2 regions of the Microbacterium sp. NPDC058062 genome follow, and region 2 is predicted to be linked to the other one. Evidence: predicted binding sites of a transcription regulator. Region 2 holds the regulator's gene; the other holds the start of a gene.
What was found. Region 2 encodes HspR, which represses chaperone genes until heat shock. Its sites were predicted from a motif close to AAGTTGAGTCNNNNNGACTCAACTT; they were not measured.

Region 1: ACFVSU_RS17210 (ATP-dependent Clp protease ATP-binding subunit) is a predicted target of HspR. The motif match lies at 4,654-4,678, and genes of this name have one in related genera.

What each region holds. Positions count from the first base shown of each region.
Region 1 is NZ_JBHVSC010000005.1:153,420-161,770, reverse strand. It holds gene ACFVSU_RS17225 (hypothetical protein) at 1-313, opposite strand, end outside; gene ACFVSU_RS17220 (LLM class flavin-dependent oxidoreductase) at 310-1,074, opposite strand; gene ACFVSU_RS17215 (LLM class flavin-dependent oxidoreductase) at 1,071-1,946, opposite strand; gene ACFVSU_RS17210 (ATP-dependent Clp protease ATP-binding subunit) at 2,081-4,639, opposite strand; gene ACFVSU_RS17205 (VOC family protein) at 4,807-5,178, shown strand; gene ACFVSU_RS17200 (DUF3817 domain-containing protein) at 5,261-5,725, opposite strand; gene ACFVSU_RS17195 (MarR family winged helix-turn-helix transcriptional regulator) at 5,791-6,210, opposite strand; gene ACFVSU_RS17190 (class I SAM-dependent methyltransferase) at 6,301-7,416, shown strand; gene ACFVSU_RS17185 (hypothetical protein) at 7,420-8,103, opposite strand.
Region 2 is NZ_JBHVSC010000003.1:268,911-277,261, reverse strand. It holds gene dnaK (molecular chaperone DnaK) at 1-17, shown strand, start outside; gene ACFVSU_RS10475 (nucleotide exchange factor GrpE) at 20-634, shown strand; gene ACFVSU_RS10470 (DnaJ C-terminal domain-containing protein) at 650-1,648, shown strand; gene ACFVSU_RS10465 (heat shock protein transcriptional repressor HspR) at 1,701-2,171, shown strand; gene ACFVSU_RS10460 (collagen-binding domain-containing protein) at 2,235-5,588, opposite strand; gene ACFVSU_RS10455 (MmcQ/YjbR family DNA-binding protein) at 5,713-6,129, shown strand; gene ACFVSU_RS10450 (amidohydrolase) at 6,133-7,758, opposite strand; gene ACFVSU_RS10445 (MFS transporter) at 7,755-8,351, opposite strand, start outside.

The sequences.
Region 1 (8,351 bases), on a different contig from region 2:
GATCGGTGCGCAGCAGGGGTGCCGGCCGGCGCGTCCGCCATTGATGGACATTGCCCGGGAAGACCGCCACGAAGAACGCCGCGACCGCCCATCCGGTGCGGCGCCGCTCGCCGGGGAGCGCCACGAGAGCACCGCCGAGCATCAGCTCGACGACACCCGACACGACGACGATCGTGTCCTTGTCGGTGCGGAACAGTCGCGTCGCCCAGTCGGGAACGACGATGCGGTAGCCGCGGCGCCCCCAGGTCAGGTGCGACGCGCCTGCGGCCACGAGCAGTGCCGCCAGCGCCCAGCGGGCGATGGTCCGGGTCACGCGACGGCGTCCGCGATCGCGTCGATGAACCGGAGGTGGTCGTCGACGGTTCCCGAGGCCGTGATGACGCGCAGCACGACCTCGTCGACGCTCGCGCGGTACGCGGCGATCCGGTCGCGCAGCTCCTCCGGACGGATCACGGTGTCCGCGGCGGCGACGCCCGACCGCGCGAAGTTCGCGGCATACGCCGGGTACCCGGCGTAGCGGGCGGTCTCGTCCTCGATGGCGCGGAGCGCCGCCGGATCGGCGGCGGCGCGCACGTAGAGCGCGACGTGCGTGGCCGGTGCGATCTCCCGCGCCTGCGCCGCCTGCGTGGCGGCGATCTGCGGGGTCAGCCAGCTGAGGAGGAGCCCGTCGGACTCTGCCGCGGCCGCGCGGCGCATCTTCGGTCCCAGAGCGCCGACCACGACGCGGGCGCGAGTGCGGGCGCGAAGGGCGGTGGCAGCATCCGTGACCCTCGCGACGGCTCCGGTGCGCAGCTGGCCCGAGCCGATGCCGAGCACGAGGCGATCGGCCGGAAGCGCCTCGGCGCTCGCGAGGATGCCGTCGGGCGTGCGACGGTCGATCGGAAGCACTCCCGTGGCGAGCACGAGCCGCTCGGTGGCACCCGCAGCGGCCGCGAGCACGGCGAGTGCGTCGTGTCCGGGGGTGTCGTTGACCCACAAGGCGTGCAGTCCCGCAGCCTCGGCGGCCGCCGCGACGCGCGCACCGACGTCCGCGCCGGCGGCGGCGGCGATACCGATCGACAGCGCCGCCGTCATGCGACGCTCGCGCCGACGAGGCGCGACACTTCGGCGGCAGACCGGTAGAACTCGGTGATGTCGCCGCGGGACGAGGGCAGGAGCACCACATCGTCTACCCCGGCGTCGAAGAAGCGCTGCGCGCCCGCGGCGACGTCTGCCGGCTCGCCCCACAGCGCGCGCTCGGCGGGATCGGGCTTGTCGCCCACGTCGGCGATCGCCCGGGCCTCGGCATCCGCGCCGAAGGCGGTGACGACGTAGGCCACCACGTCGTGGTCACCGGCGCGACCCGACGCAGCACGCGCCTCGCGGATGGCGGCCGTGGCGACGGCGTACTCCCCCGCGGTGTGCCCACTGTCCAGCACGGTCCCGTCGCCCACCTCGCCGCTCAGCCGCAGCGTCTTCGGCCCTTCAGCCGCCGCGTACACGAGGGGCGGCGCGACGGGCGGATAGTCCAGGCGCACGTCGCGGAGCGTGACATAGCGACCGTCGAGGCTGATCTGGTCACCGGCGAGCAGGCCGCGAAGCGCCGGCACGTACTCGCGCATCAGGGTCAGCGGCGAGGCGACGCGCGCCCCGACCTGCCCCATCCAGTCGAGCACGCCGTGGCCGACGCCGGGAAGCAGCCGGCCGGGGAACAGCCGCTCGACCGTGGCGATCTCCATCGCCGTCGCGGCGACGTTCCTCAGCGGCATGGGCGCGATCCCGATGCCGATGCGCAGCGCCTCGGTCCACGCGAGGGCCGCGCCCACCGTGGCGAACGCGGACTGCTTGAAGCAGTCCTCCCAGATCCACAGCTCGGGCAGTCCCGCAGACTCCGACGCCAGCACGGCGTCGCGGAACTCGTCGGGGGTGTGGGTGTACGGATTGAAGATCGCGCCGATGCGGGTCATGAACCCACTCTGGCAGGGCGCGCCGACACACGCGAAGAGCGCCGGCCCTCCGCGGGCTCGGCGCTCTCCCGCTCACCTGTCGCGAAACGCCGGGAGCCGGCAGATCGCGACAGGTGAGCGGGTCGATGCTCGGATCAGGCGGCCACCGCGAAGGGTGAACCGGCGACCACGGAGAGTGCTTCGGCCGAGGCATCCACCGTCACCGTCCCGCCGTCCACGAGCGCGCCCGTGACGAACAGGTCGGCGATGCGGTCGTCCACCTCGCGCTGGATGAGGCGGCGCAGCGGCCGTGCGCCGTACTCGGGCTCGTAGCCGTTGTCGGCGAGCCAGGCCACCGCGGAGTCGGTCACGACCAGCTCCACCTCGCGCTTGGCCAGGCGCGCATCGGATGCCCCGAGCAGCAGTCGCACGATGCTCTGCAGCTGCGGCTTCTCGAGCTTGCGGAACAGCACGATCTCGTCGATGCGGTTGAGGAACTCAGGGCGCATCGCCTCGCGCAGCTTGCCGAAGACCCGGTCGCGCAGATCCTTCTCGGACCCGAAGCCGGTCGTCCCTCCCCCGTCGGCGAGGAAGCCGATCGCACCGCCGCGCGACGCGAGGAACTCCGAGCCGAGGTTCGAGGTCATGACGACCACCGTGTTGCGGAAGTCGACCGTGCGACCCTGGCCGTCGGTGAGGCGCCCGTCATCGAGCACCTGCAGCAGCAGGTTGAACACGTCGGGGTGCGCCTTCTCGATCTCGTCGAACAGCACGATCGAGTACGGGTTGCGCCGCACGCGCTCGGTGAGCTGTCCGGCCTCGTCGTAGCCGACGTATCCGGGAGGGGCGCCGACGAGGCGCGACACGGTGTGCCGCTCGCCGAACTCGCTCATGTCGAAGCGGATGACCGCACCCTCGTCGTCGAACAGCGACGCCGCGAGCGCCTTCGCGAGCTCGGTCTTGCCCACGCCGGTCGGGCCGAGGAAGAGGAACGACCCCACCGGGCGACGGGCGTCGCCCATGCCGGTGCGGTTGCGGCGGACCGCCCTGGCGACGGCGGTCACGGCGTCGTCCTGGCCGATCACGCGGTCGTGCAGCTCGTCCTCGAGGGACGCCAGGCGCTCGCGCTCGGTCTCGGTCAGGCGGTTCACCGGGATGCCGGTGGCCCGGCTGATCACCGCGGCGATCTCCGGCTCGTCCACGATCGCCTCGGTACGCACGGCGGCGCCCGCGGCGGTGGCACGTTCGAGGCGATCCTGCACCTCGGCGATCTGGTCGCGGATCTGCGACGCCTCCTCGTAGTGCTCCGCCGACACCGCGGCGTTCTTGTCGGCCTCGAGGGTCGCGAGGCGCTCGATGAGCCCGCTCACGTCCACCTTCGACCCGAGACGCAGCCGCAGTCGCGCACCCGCCTGGTCGATGAGGTCGATCGCCTTGTCGGGCAGCACCCTCTCGGTCAGGTAGCGGTCGCTGAGCTCGACGGCGGCGCGGAGTGCCTCGTCCGTGTAGACGATGCCGTGGTGCTCCTCGTAGGCCGGCTTGAGTCCGCGCAGGATCAGCACCGCGTCCTCGACCGAGGGCTCGCCGACGCGCACCGGCTGGAACCGGCGCTCCAGAGCGGGGTCCTTCTCGATCACGCGGTACTCCTTGAGAGTCGTCGCGCCCACGAGGTGCAGCTCGCCACGCGCGAGGCGCGGCTTGAGGATGTTGCCCGCGTCCATCCCGCCGTCGCCGGCGCCGCCCGCTCCCACCACCGTGTGCACCTCGTCGATGAAGACGATCAGCTCGCCCTTGTGGGCGGCGATCTCGTCCATCGTCTTGGTGAGGCGCTCCTCGAAGTCGCCGCGGTAGCGGGTGCCCGCGAGCATGGCGGGCAGGTCGAGCGCGATCACGCGCTTGCCGAGCAGCTGCTCGGGCACGGAGCCGTCGACGATCGCCTGAGCGAGTCCCTCGACGATCGCGGTCTTGCCGACGCCGGCCTCGCCGACCAGCACCGGGTTGTTCTTGGTGCGGCGGCTGAGGATCTCGATCGTCTGCTCGATCTCGTCGGCGCGCCCGATCACCGGGTCGAGTTCGCCGGCGATGGCGCGCGCCGTCAGGTCGGTGCCGTACGTGTCGAGCATGGGGGTGTCGGATGCTGCGCCCTCGGGCCGCACCTCCGCCTGGGCGCTCTCGCCCGGCGTCACGGTCTCGCGCGCACCCTGCATGAGCGCCTCGGCCGTCACGCCGGCACGGGCCAGCACCTGGCCGGCGGGCGTGTCCTGCGCGAGCACGAGGGCGAAGAACAGGTGCTCGGGGTCGACGTAGGTCGATCCCGACGAGCGGGCGACCTGGAACGCGTGGAACAGCGCCCGCTGCACGGACGAGGTCACGACGGCCCCGTCGACGTCGGCCGCAGCGGTTGCGGCGGGAAGGCGCTCCTCGGTGGCGCGTGCGATCGCGTCGGCGTCGGCGCCGATGCGCTGCACGGCGTCGCGCGCCGGGGCCTCGGCCACGAGGATGCGCAGGACGTGCAGGGCGTCGAGCTCGTGCTGGCCGCGCTCGAGCGCGTACTTGCCGGCGCGCTGGAGCAGCTCCTGGGTACGGGCGCCGAGGTAGCGGCTCAGGTCGATCGAGCGCTCGGCGCGGGCGCGCTCGCCCGCGAGGTAGCGCGACAGGAACTCGTCGAACGAGCTCGCGTCGTCGCCGGCCTGGGGGGTGAAGTCTTCTGGCATTCCATCTCTCCTGAAACTTGAGTGGAGGAGTATCAAGTTTTGAACTTGACACAGGCATTGTCAAGTTCAACCGCACCCATCCGCAGGTATTCCCCAGCGGCGGATGTTGGACCCCCGGCGTAACGTCTCCTCCACGGGGACCTGTTTCAGTGATGAGAGGGAACACGATGGACTGGAAGATCGAGCTCATCTTCGTGCCGGTGACGGACGTCGATCGCGCGAAGGAGTTCTACGAGAGGATCGGCTGGAACATCGACCACGATCAGACGCCCATGGAAGGCCTCCGCTTCGTGCAGGCGACGCCACCCGGCTCCGCCTGCTCGATCGCCTTCGGCACCGGTCTCGGCAACGCCCTCGAGCCCGGTCAGCAGAACACGGTTCAGATCGTCGTGCCGGACGCCGACGAGGCGCTCGCCCACCTGCGGGCGAACGGCGTCGAGGGGCGCGGTGTCGACGAGCAGGACTGGGGCCGGTTCGTCCAGTTCGACGACCCCGACGGCAACACCTGGACGCTGCAGCAGCTGCCCGCCTGGCGCTGAGGCGCGGCGTCCATCACCCGATCCACGACGCGATGCGGCCGCCCCACTCCCGAGGGAGTGAGGCGGCCGGAGTCGGGCGTGGTCAGTCGCGGCCTCCGGGCGGGCCCAGGATGAGGAGCACGACGAACAGCAGCACGACCGCGAGAGCGATCAGGGCGCCGAGCACCCAGGGGCGCCGCAGGAACCACCGCATGAGCCGGTCGTACCAGGTGGCGTCGCGCGGGTCGTCCGTGGCCTCGAGACGCCAGGCGCCCGCAAGACGACCACTGCGCTGGAGCCACAGCTCCGCCGGGATCGTGGCGTAGGGGATGACGGCGCTCACGAGCGCGAGCACAGTGGGCCCGACGCGCCAGCGGTTGTTGAGGGCGACGAGGATGACGGTCGCGCCGTACGACAGGAAGACGAAGCCGTGGATCCCGCCGCCGATCGTGACGCCGAGCGCCCAGTCGGTGGTGGCGCGGAGGATGAGACCGGTGATCAGAAGCGTCCACGAGATCGCCTCGAGAATCGCGAGCGCACGGAACAGGGTGTGGGGGTTGCGGAACACACCTTCAGCCTAACTGAAAGTGCTTCAGGCTTTCTGAAGGTTGGCCGTACGCGGGGCGGCTCGTTCTACTCGGGAGCGAGCCCGAACGGCTGTTCGTGCAGCCCCTCGAGCGCCGTGGCGAGCGCCGGCGCCCCCGCGGCGAGTCCGGCGTCGAGAGCCGCCAGCCGCTGTTCGGCGGCCTGCAGCACCTCGCTGCCCCGGTCTGTCACGCGCAGATCGGATGCCGCGCCCGCATGCTTCGTCGCATCCGCGACGAGCCCGTCGGCGACAAGGGTCTGCACGGCGGTGTGCGCCGACTGCACGGTGATCTGCGAGCGCCGCGCGAGCTCGCTGAACGAGATGCCCGGCGTCGCCTCGATGTGGGCGAGCAGTCCGTACTTCCGCGTGGTGAGCCCGAGATCGCGCAGCTGCGCGCCGAGGTGCGCGTCCCACACGGCGGCCACGGTCAGCAGCGAGATGACGGGACTGAACGCACGGTCTGGCACCGTTGAATGCTAGTCCCGCTGCCGCGGGACGGCACGCATTCGCCCGCAGTTCCCGGAACCGGGCGCGGCCCGTCCGGCTACCGTGGGACGGTGACCTTCTCGCTCGACGACCTGCGCCGGTGGCCCGACGTGGAGGCTCCCGACCTCGTGGCGACGGATGCTGCGGACCGGCTGCTCCTCGACGAGTCCGCCGCCGCCCGAACCGGCGACGGCGACGGCGACGGCGACGGCGGGATCGTGGTGATCGGCGACGGCTACGGTGCGCTCACGCTCGGCGCAGCCGCGGACGGCGGTCGCGGCATCCGTGTTCATCAGGACCCACTCACGGGCGAGCGCGCCCTCGCCGCCAACGCCGAGCGCTTCGGGCTCGGAGACGCGTTCGTGTCGCTGCCCCTCTCGCCCGAGCTGGTGCGCGACGCGCGCGTCGTGCTGCTGCGGCTGCCGCGCTCACTCGACGCGCTTCGCGACATCGCCGGGCTGATCGCCGCGCACGCGGCACCCGACGTCGTCGTCTTCGCCGGCGGTCGGGTGAAGCACATGACGCTCGCCATGAACGACGTGCTGCGCGAGAGCTTCACCCGCCTCGACGTCACGCATGCCCGCCAGAAGTCGCGCGTGCTCGTCGCGCGCGAACCTCATGGCGGCCGCGACCCGGTGCCGGTTCGCGCGACGCACGACGGGATCATCGTGTGCGCTTTCGGAGGCGCCTTCGCGGGCGCGTCGATCGACATCGGCACGAGGTTCCTGCTGGAGCACCTGCCCCCGCTCCCCGACGGGGCGGCCATCGACCTCGCCTGCGGAACCGGCGTGGTCGCGACGGCGCTGGCGCTGCGGCATCCATCCCTCGACGTCCTCGCGTGCGACCAGTCGGCGGCCGCGGTCGCCTCCGCGCGGGCGACCGCGGAGGCGAACGCCGTCGCCGACCGCGTCGAGGTGGTCCGCGACGACATGCTGGGGGCGCAGCCGGACGCGAGCGCGAGCTTCATCGCGCTGAACCCGCCGTTCCACTCGGGTTCCGCGGTGCACGAAGGGATCGCGCCGCGGATGTTCGCCGAGGCCGCCCGCGTGCTGCGGCCGGGCGGTCAGCTCTGGGCGGTGTGGAACTCGGGACTGCGCTACCGTCCCGCCCTCGAGCGGGCGGTCGGCCCGACCCGGCAGGTCGCGCGCAACAGCAAGTTCACGGTGACGGCGTCCACCCGCCGCTGACGCCTACTCGCCGGCGTCCGGGGTCGGCTCGGGCCCGGTCGTCGGCCCGAACAGCACCCACGCTCCGTCGCTGCACTCGTAGAACTCGACGGCTGCCGTGTCGATGAACACGTCGCCGTCGGCGGTGCAGGTGTCGTCCTCGGGCGCCGCCGTGCCGAGCATCACCTGCGTTCCCGGTGCCCCGGGGGCGCCGCTCGGTCCCTGAGCACCCGAGGCACCCTGCTCGCCCTGCGCACCCTGCTCACCCTGTGCGCCGGCGGGCCCCTGCTCACCCGTGAGGTTCTCGGCGGCCGCCTCGCGGAGATTGCCGACGAGCGTCCACGCGTCGTCCTTGAAGAGGTACACGTCGGCGTTGAGGATGTCGATGTAGACGTCGCCCTCGTAGCCCTTGCCCTCCTCCGGCGCGCCGGAACCGGCGCGAACCGCCGACCCGGCCGGGAGGATCTCGGCGAGCACGTCCTCGTACTCCGGCGACGCCGTCGCCGAAGCCGACGGCTCGGGCGCCGGCGCGGGCGTGGCCGTGTCGACCGAGCGCGCGAGCCAGGATCCGAGGAACGCGGCGAAGAACGACAGCAGCACGAAGCCGAGGCCGAACCACACGAGTGTGCCGCGGGTCACCGGCGGTGCGGCATGCGCGGCGGCGGCCGCAGGCGCAGGGTCGTCGGTCGATTGCACGTCCTGGACCACGGCATCTCCCCTTCCACCGCGCGCGTCTTCGGCGCCGGACTCCCACAGCCTCGGCGTCGTGACTCAACTGTAGGAACGCGGACGCCCCGTGTCACCTGTTCGCCGGGAATTCGTCCCTGCACGCCGGGCTCTTGACAGCCCCCACCGCGAGGGATTGACTCTCGAATCGAGGTCCTTGCATTTCGCGCCGTGGCCGTCGAGGCCACGCCGACGACGCCACATAGTGGGGTCGCCACCCTCCCGTCGGC
Region 2 (8,351 bases):
AGGACGAGAAGAAGTAACCATGGCGAACAAGAACCACAACCCGGAACCGGTCGAAGAACCGGGCGACGGCGACGAGGTTCGGCCTGAAGGTGTGGGGTCGGAGGCGAACGCCTCCGGCCCCGCGCCGCAGGACGGGCAGGACGAGCTCACGGTCGACGACATCCTCGGCGCCGCGCAGAACGCCGACGCCGCGGCCGAGGACGCCGTGCTCGCCGACCTCGAGTCGCAGCTGCTGAACGACCTCAAGCGCCTGCAGGCCGAGTACGCCAACTACCGCCGCCGCACCGAGGAGCAGCGCGAGGTCGAGATCGAGCGCGCCCAGGGCGCGGTCGCGAAGGGCATCCTCCCGGTGCTCGACGACCTCGACCGCGCTGAGAAGCACGGCGACCTGGAGCAGGGATCCGCCTTCGCGGCGATCGCCGACAAGCTCCGCGGCGTCGCCGAGCGCATCGGGCTCACCACGTACGGCGCGGCCGGCGAGGCGTTCGACCCGCAGCAGCACGAGGCGATCTTCCAGGTGCCGACGCCCGGCGCGACCGAGACCACGATCGTCGAGGTCGTCGAGATCGGCTACCGCCTCGGCTCGGTGGAGCTGCGTCCGGCGAAGGTCGTCGTCGCGGTTCCCGCCGAGTAACCCCAAGGAGGCTCCATGGCCAGTCAGGACTGGTTCGACAAGGACTTCTACTCGGTGCTCGGCGTCTCGAAGGACGTCAGCGAGGCGGACCTCAAGAAGACGTATCGCAAGCTCGCGCGGAAGTACCACCCCGACTCCAACCAGGGTGACGCGGCCGCCGAGGCGAAGTTCAAGGAGGTCAGCGAGGCGTACTCGGTGCTCTCCGACGCGGAGCAGCGCAAGGAGTACGACCAGATCCGCGCGATGGGCTCGGGCGCTCGATTCACGTCGGGCGGCCCGGGCGGCGCCGGCGGCTTCGAGGACGTCTTCTCGATGTTCAACCAGGGCCGCGGCGCGCGCTACCAGAGCGCCGAGGACTTCGACGACATCTTCGCGATGTTCAACCAGCAGCAGGGCGGCACCGGCTTCGGCTCCGGGCGGTTCGGGCAGACGAGCGGCGGCTATCGCGGCTTCGGCGGCCCGACGCGCGGCGCCGACGTCACGGCGCGCACGACGATCGACTTCGTCACGGCGACCAGGGGCGAGACCATCACGCTGGCAGGCGAGGACGGCAAGCCGTTCAAGGTGAAGATCCCCGCAGGCGTCTCGGATGGGCAGAAGATCCGGCTGCGCGGCCGCGGACGTCACTCGCCCGACGGCGGTGAGAACGGCGACATCGTCGTGCAGGTGACTGTGCGCCCGCACCCGGTGTTCACGCGCGACGGGCTCAACCTGCGCGTCACCGTGCCGGTCACGTTCACCGAGGCCGCGCTCGGCGCCACGATCGAGGTGCCGACCCTCGGCGGCGATCCGGTGCGGCTGCGTGTCGCCCCGGGCACGCCGTCCGGCCGCGTGCTGCGGGTCAAGGGCCGCGGCGTCGAGACCGCCAAGGGCACCGGCGACCTCCTCGCCGAGGTGCAGGTGGCTGTGCCGTCCCACCTCGACGAGGCCGCCCGCGAAGCGCTCGAGCGCTTCCAGAGCCTCGAGTCGAAGGAGAACCCGCGCGCCGACCTCATGGCCAAGGCGCAGGGCTAGACGATGATGCGGGTCGCCCGGCGACCCGCATCCGGAGGATGGTGAGAGAAGGATGACCGAGGACGACATCGACGAGGATGCCCCGATCTTCGCGATCGCCGTCGCCGCCGAGCTGTCGGGCATGCACCCGCAGACGCTGCGTCAGTACGACCGGCTCGGGCTGGTCGTGCCCGCCCGCACACAGGGCGGGTCACGGCGCTACTCGCTGCGCCACGTGGAGCAGCTGCGCGAGGTGGCCCGCATGTCGTCGGACGGCATCGGCCTTCCCGCGATCGTGCGCATCCTCGAGCTCGAGAATCGCGTACAGGAGCTGCACGGCCGCGTCCGCGACCTCGAGGACCGCATGCGCGCCGAACTCGAGAAGCGGCCGGGTGCCCGTGTCTTCGCCGCCGGATCCACCGGCGCGGTCGTGACGCTGCGTCACGGCACGCGTGTGCGCCGCGCGACCGAGGTCGTGGTGTGGCGTCCGCGCACGGCGCTCGCGCAGCAGAGCGAACCCCCGGACGAGACCCCGGCGGACTGATTCACCAAGAGGGAGGGGACGGATGCCGTCCCCTCCCTCTTCGTGTGCGCCCGGGGTCGTGCGTCAGGCGCGTCGCGCCCGTCTCATGGCCAGCAGGAGCCCCACCGCGATCAGGCCGACGGCTCCGAGCGGGACGAGGGGAGAGAGCCCGCCGCCGCCCGTGGCCGGAAGCGGACGTGTGCTCGCCGTGTTGGTCAGCGTGAGCTCCGCCGTCTGCGGCGTGCGCACCTCCGACATCGGCAGCGTGACCTTCCCGTCCTCGTCGGGGATGAGCGTCTCACCGGCGACCGTCCATGTCGGCGTTCCCCAGTCCACTCCGGGGATCGACGGCAGGTCGGCTTCCCGGGCCTCGATGATCGTGCCGACCGGGAAGTACGGCGACGTGATCGTGACGTTCGGCTCCAGCTCGATGCGGGGCTGCGCGACGCCGTTGAGCCACCAATCGGCAGGGAACGTGGTGCCCGCCGGGACCGACGATCCGCCGTTGCCGGCGACGACCTTCGTCACCGCCCAGCGGGTCATCGCGACCACCGAGTTGGTGACTTCGAGCACCGGCGGCGTCTCGCCGGGGCCGATCTCGACGAAGCTCGCCGGGCTCCACGTCGTCTCGCCCCACTCGTAGCCCTCTGGCAGCGCGGACGGGTCAGGCTCCTCCTCGAGGACGTTGACGATCGTGCCGATGGGGAAGAAGATCGGGTTGCCTTCGCCGTCGACCGGACCCGCCGGCGTCCCGTCGGCAGGAAGCTCGAACCGGCCCACCAGCACGTCGCGGCTCGGCAGGTGCGCCACGTAGTCGATCGTGAACGAGTCGACGAGGAGGTCGTCCGGGTCGAGGCCGTCCATGCTCTTCTGCACGAGGAACGTTCCCTCGATCAGCGACGCGTCGTTGGTGAGCGTCGCGTGCACCACGGCCTGGTCGTCGACGCCGATCGTGAGCTGTTCGAGGTCGAACGCGGCGCCGAGCCAGGAGACGTGCTGGATCGTCGGCGCCGCCTGCTCCTCATACGTCACGACGGTGCCGTAGGGGAACAGCAGCGGCTCGCCCGCGTCGTCGACGGGGCCGACCGGCGCACCGTTTCCGGGGACCCGCAGCACGCCCTGCTGGATCACGTCCTCGGGCTCGGTCGTCGGGAAGTACGCGGTCCAGGCGACGGTGAACTCGAGGCCCGGGGGCACCTGGTCGGGCGGGACGCCGTCGAACTCCTTCGAGATCGTGAAGGTGCCCTCCTTGAGCGCGTTCGTCACCTCGATCTCGATGTCGGCTTCCGAGTCGGGCGGCAGCGGGATGTCCACGATGTCGCCGAACCCGTCCGGCTGGTACGGAGTCGTCACGCCGTCGATCGTGACGTGGAAGACGGGCGGCACCCAGTCGTCGACGTTCGCCACGGTGTCGCCCTCGAACGTCGGCGGGAGCTCGGCGAGCTCCAGCGTCTCGGTGCCCGTCTCGAGGTCCTCGATCAGCTGGGGCACACCCACCGGCAGGGGAAGGGTCGCCCGCTCGGGGGCGGGGTTCGTGTTGTAGGTGACCTCGTAGCCGAACCGCGGGTCAGCGGCCGGGCCGGTCGCGGACTTCACGATCGTGATCGTACGGCCGTCGTCGGTCGGGGTGACGAAGTTCGTCAGCTCGACGGCCACGGTCGTGTCGGCATCGGTGATCACGAACGTTCGCCCGGGGTTCCACCCGATCCCGCTCCAGTCGTACCCCGGCGGCGGATCGATGCCGTCGAGGTTCTCGGTGAGGATGATGCGCGTGCCCACCGGGAAGGCGATCGGGGCGCCGTTCCCGTCGACGGGGACGGCAGGCGTGCCGGTGAAGGACACGTTCATCGTGCCGGTGCCGATCTGCTCGCCGCCGTAGCGGGCGATCCACGTGACGGGGACCGTCCCCTCGAGCACAGGCGGTTCGCCCGACGCATCGTCGATCGACTTCGAGACACTGAAGGTGCCCGTCAACCGGGTCGCCGTGTTCGTGACGACCACCTGGGCGGTGCCGGTGCCGACGATCAGCGGGTTCGGGTCGATCTCGACGTCGCCCCACTCCCAGCCGGGGACGGTCTGGGGCGTGATCTCCTCGAAGGTGATCTCCGTGCCCTCGGGGAACCGTTCGCCGGCGGGGACCGGAGTGCCGTCGGCGGGGACCTCGAGCGAGCCGACCGTGACGTTGTCGTCCGGGTCCACGGCGCGGTAGTTGACGGTGAACGTCGCGCCCTCGGGGAGATCGCCGGGCCCGATGCCGCCGGACAGGGCCTTGCGCACCACGAAGGTGCCGCTCGCGTCGTCGCACGAGATCTCACCCGAGAAGAGGAACGAATGGACCTCGCCGCCCTGGATGATGACGTTCTGACCGATCACCTGGCCGTCGAGCGGTGCCGCGTTCACGGTGACCGAGGCGTTCGGCGCGTAGATCGAGCCGTCGATGCGGGCCTGTCCGGCGGTCACGGTGACGTCACCGGTCAGCTGCGAGAGGTCCCACACGATGTACGGCGAGTGCACGCCCTGCGGATCCGCCCGCGCGCCGATCACCTCGGTCGTCCCCGCGGGCACCCGGATGACCAGCGGGTTCGACACGCCAGGTGTCGGTCCGGGGGAGAACTGGATGAGCGACGCGCCGGCGATGTCGGCGTAGTCCACGATGTTCGGCTGGTCCGGGCTCAGCTTCTCGAGGACGACGCGGTCGCCCGCGTCCTCGGCCACGCCGACGTGGTAGCCCACGCCGGTGGTGGGGTCGGCGATGTCGTCGAAGCAGCTCGACGCCTCCTCCCACGACGCGTCGCGGTTCGCCTCGACGTAATCGGCGACCGCCGTGGCGGAGGTGTTCGCCGTGTAGATGCTGCCGTTGCCGGTCGCACCGGACGGGGGCGCAGCATCCGCCGGATACTGCTGGTGGGTCGCGTCGATGAGCGGGGTCTGGTCGGCGTTGGAGGGGTTCTGGTTGAGGCGCAGCCAGTCGGCACGCGGGAACGCCTGCCAGCCGCCGTCGCGCTGCACCATCTTGAGGTCGCCCCACAGCGCCGGGTCGGTCGTGCCGGCGCTCGTGATGGCGAGGATGCCGGTGCTCGCCGTGCTGTACTCGCCGACGAGGAACCGGGTGGGGTCGCCGTCGACCGTCGGCAGATCGTAGTTCCCGGTGCCGGCGGACACGTGGATGATCGTGTACTGCCCGCTGCTGCCCTGCACGGTCGCAGTCCCGCCGACCGCGATGCTGCCCTCCGTCTCCTGGTTCTGCAGCAGTGCGTCCTCCCGGGCGTAGACCGTGAAGCCGCCCGCGATCGCGAAGGGGTTGACGGAGTCGGGGTACGCCGCGGCGGCCGGCTGCGGATCGATCGCGCCGACCGCCACCGCGCCCGTGGCGGCGAGCAATGTCGCGGTGAGACCGGCGACCAGGCGGCGCAGACGCGGGCGGTCGAAACCAGGCATGTACGAGACCCCTCTCCCACCGAGCCGCGAGGGGGCGCCGCCCGGTCCTCGTACCCTATCGGTCCTGATCAACCGGACAATCACCGGCTCGACCCGCGCCGGCATCGGGCGCATGATGGAGGGCATGGCGACCCTCGAGGACGTCCGCGCCATCGCTCTCGGGTTCCCCGACGTGATCGAGCGCGTCGACGGGCACCGCGGCGGGGCGGGCTGGCGTACGCCCGCAGGACTCTTCGTGTGGCAGCGCGGCCCGAGCGGCCGCGACCTCGATCAGCTCGCGGCGCTCGGGCGCGAGTGGCCGCCGGGCGACGTCGTGGGCGTGCGCACAGACGGCGCGCAGGTGAAGGAGGCGCTGCTCGAGACCTCCCCCGACGCGTTCTTCACGATCCCGCACTTCGACGGCTACCCGGCCGTGCTCGTGCGCCTCGACGCCATCGATCTCGAGCAGCTGCGCGAAGTCATCACCGATGCGTGGCTGCTCAAGGTGACCAAGCGCGTCGGGAACGATTGGCTCGCGGCGCACCCGCCCGTAACCGGATAGCGCTCAGAGCACTCCCGCGTCGTACCTCGTCTCGCCGGCCACGACAGTTCGCACGACCCGGGCGGTCAGCAGCGACTCGGGACCGTCGGCGAACGGGTCGGCGTCGACGATCGCGAAGTCCGCGGCGAGTCCCGCCTCGAGCCGTCCGCGCGTCGCACCGTCGCCCACGGAGGCGGCAGCATCCCGTGTCGCATGTCCGAGCGCCTGGGCGAGCGGCAGCGCGAAGTGCGGGTGCCGCGGGGCGAACGAGTCGTCGAGCGCGGAGCGCCGGGTCGCGGCGATGTACATGTTCGGGAGGGCCTCGTGCGGCGCCGTGGGCGCGTCGGTCGAGAAGGCGAGCAGGGCGCCCGCGTCGACGTACTCGGGCCACGCGAACGCGCGGTCGACGCGCTCGTCGCCGAGCATCGCGGCCCAGTTGTCGAAGATGGCCGGGTCGGCGTGCACAGGCTGCATGGATGCCGTCACCCCGAGTCGCGCCATGCGCTCGGCCGTGCCGGGGGAGGCGTACTCGAGGTGCTCGATGCGATGGCGGCGGGTGCGGTCCCCGTTCACCGCGGCGGCGTGCTCGAGCGCGTCGAGGGCGATGTCGCTGGCGAGATCGCCGATCGCGTGCAGCGCGATCTGCAGGCCCGCCGCGTCGGCGGCGACGACGACCGGGGTGATGTCGGCGAGCGACCAGATGGGTTCCGCGTTCGAGCCGTTGGAATACGGATGCCGCATCGCGGCCGTGCACGCATCGATCACGCCGTCGATCACGAGCTTGATGCCGACGATCCGCAGCCAGGGCGAGCGCACCGTCTCGGCGAGTTCCGCGGCCCGGGCGACCTGGGCGAGGTTCGCCGCCTCGTCGCCGGTGTTCTCGACGAACCAGTGGGCGGCGACGCGCACCGGCAGGTGCCCGCCGCGCCGCTCGGCCGCCCGCTGGAACGCGGCGAGCCCGAAGTCGTCGAACGCCATGTCGACCGCCCCGGTCACGCCGGTGGCGGCGTAGGCGGCGAGCGTCCGCTCGACCGCGGCGTCGCGGGCGTCGTCGTCGGTCTGCGCCGCCAGGAAGGCCCACACGTGCGTCTGCGCCGCCGTCTCGTACAGCATGCCGTCGGGCTCGCCGTCGGCGTCGCGGCCGATGCTTCCGCCGAGGGGGTCGGGCGTGTCGCGCGTGATGCCGAGCTCGGCGAGGGCCGCCGAGTTCACCCAGCACGAGTGGTAGTCGTTCGCGTCGAGGTAGACCGGCACGTCCGCGACCGCGGCGTCGATCATCGCGGCGGTGGGCCTGCCGCCGGGGACCGAGTCGAACAGCCACCCGCGTCCCAGCACGCGCGCGGCGTCGGGCTGCGCCGCCCGTGCGGCACGGAGGCGCTCCTGGATGTCGGCGAGCGTCCGGGCGTCGGTCAGCCCGACCCGCCCCAGGGCCTCGCCCATCATCACGAGATGCGTGTGCGCGTCGGTGAACCCGGGAAGCAGCAGCCGGCCGTCGAGGTCGATGGTGGTGGCCTCCGCGCCCGCCGCGGCGTGCGCGCCCTCCGTGTCGCCGGCGAACACGACCCCGTCGCCCGCGACGACGAGGGCCTCGGCCCACGGCTCCGCACCGGCCGTGAAGATGCGTCCTCCGGTGTAGATGGTGGTGGTCATGCGTGGAGCTCCTCGGTCTCGGCGGCGGGTGTTTCGACAGCGGCTTCGGCCGCGGCATCCTGCTCCACCCTCGTCGAGATCGCCGCGACGATCGCCGCCGGGATCGCGAGCACGAAGCTCGCCACACCCAGCACGACGGTGAATCCCTGGTAGCCGAACGCCTCGACAAGCGCCGCGCCGATGACCGGCGTGAGGGCCGATCCGACGAGGTACACCGCGAGCAGGGGGCCCGACCAGCGGCCGTCCGCGTCGAGCGCGGCCGAGGTGGAGACGAAGTACATGAAGGCGATCGCGTAGATGGTGTTCCAGACGATGAAGAGCGTGATGAACGCCGTCTGGTCGCTCGCGAAGCCGAGCGCGATCTTCAGGGCACCACCGGCGACGAGGAGCACCACGAGGGGGACCGCGCGGCCGAGGCGGTTGCCGACGATCATGAGCAGCACGGAGCCGACGAGTCCGCCCGCGGTCGCGCCGCTCAGTGCGAGACCCAGCCCCTCGGGCGTGAGCCCCGCCTGCTCGCCGCCCATGACGCCGGCCATGGCCCACAGCGAGTCCTCGCTCGCCGCCCACAGGGCGAAGGTGACCAGCAGGAC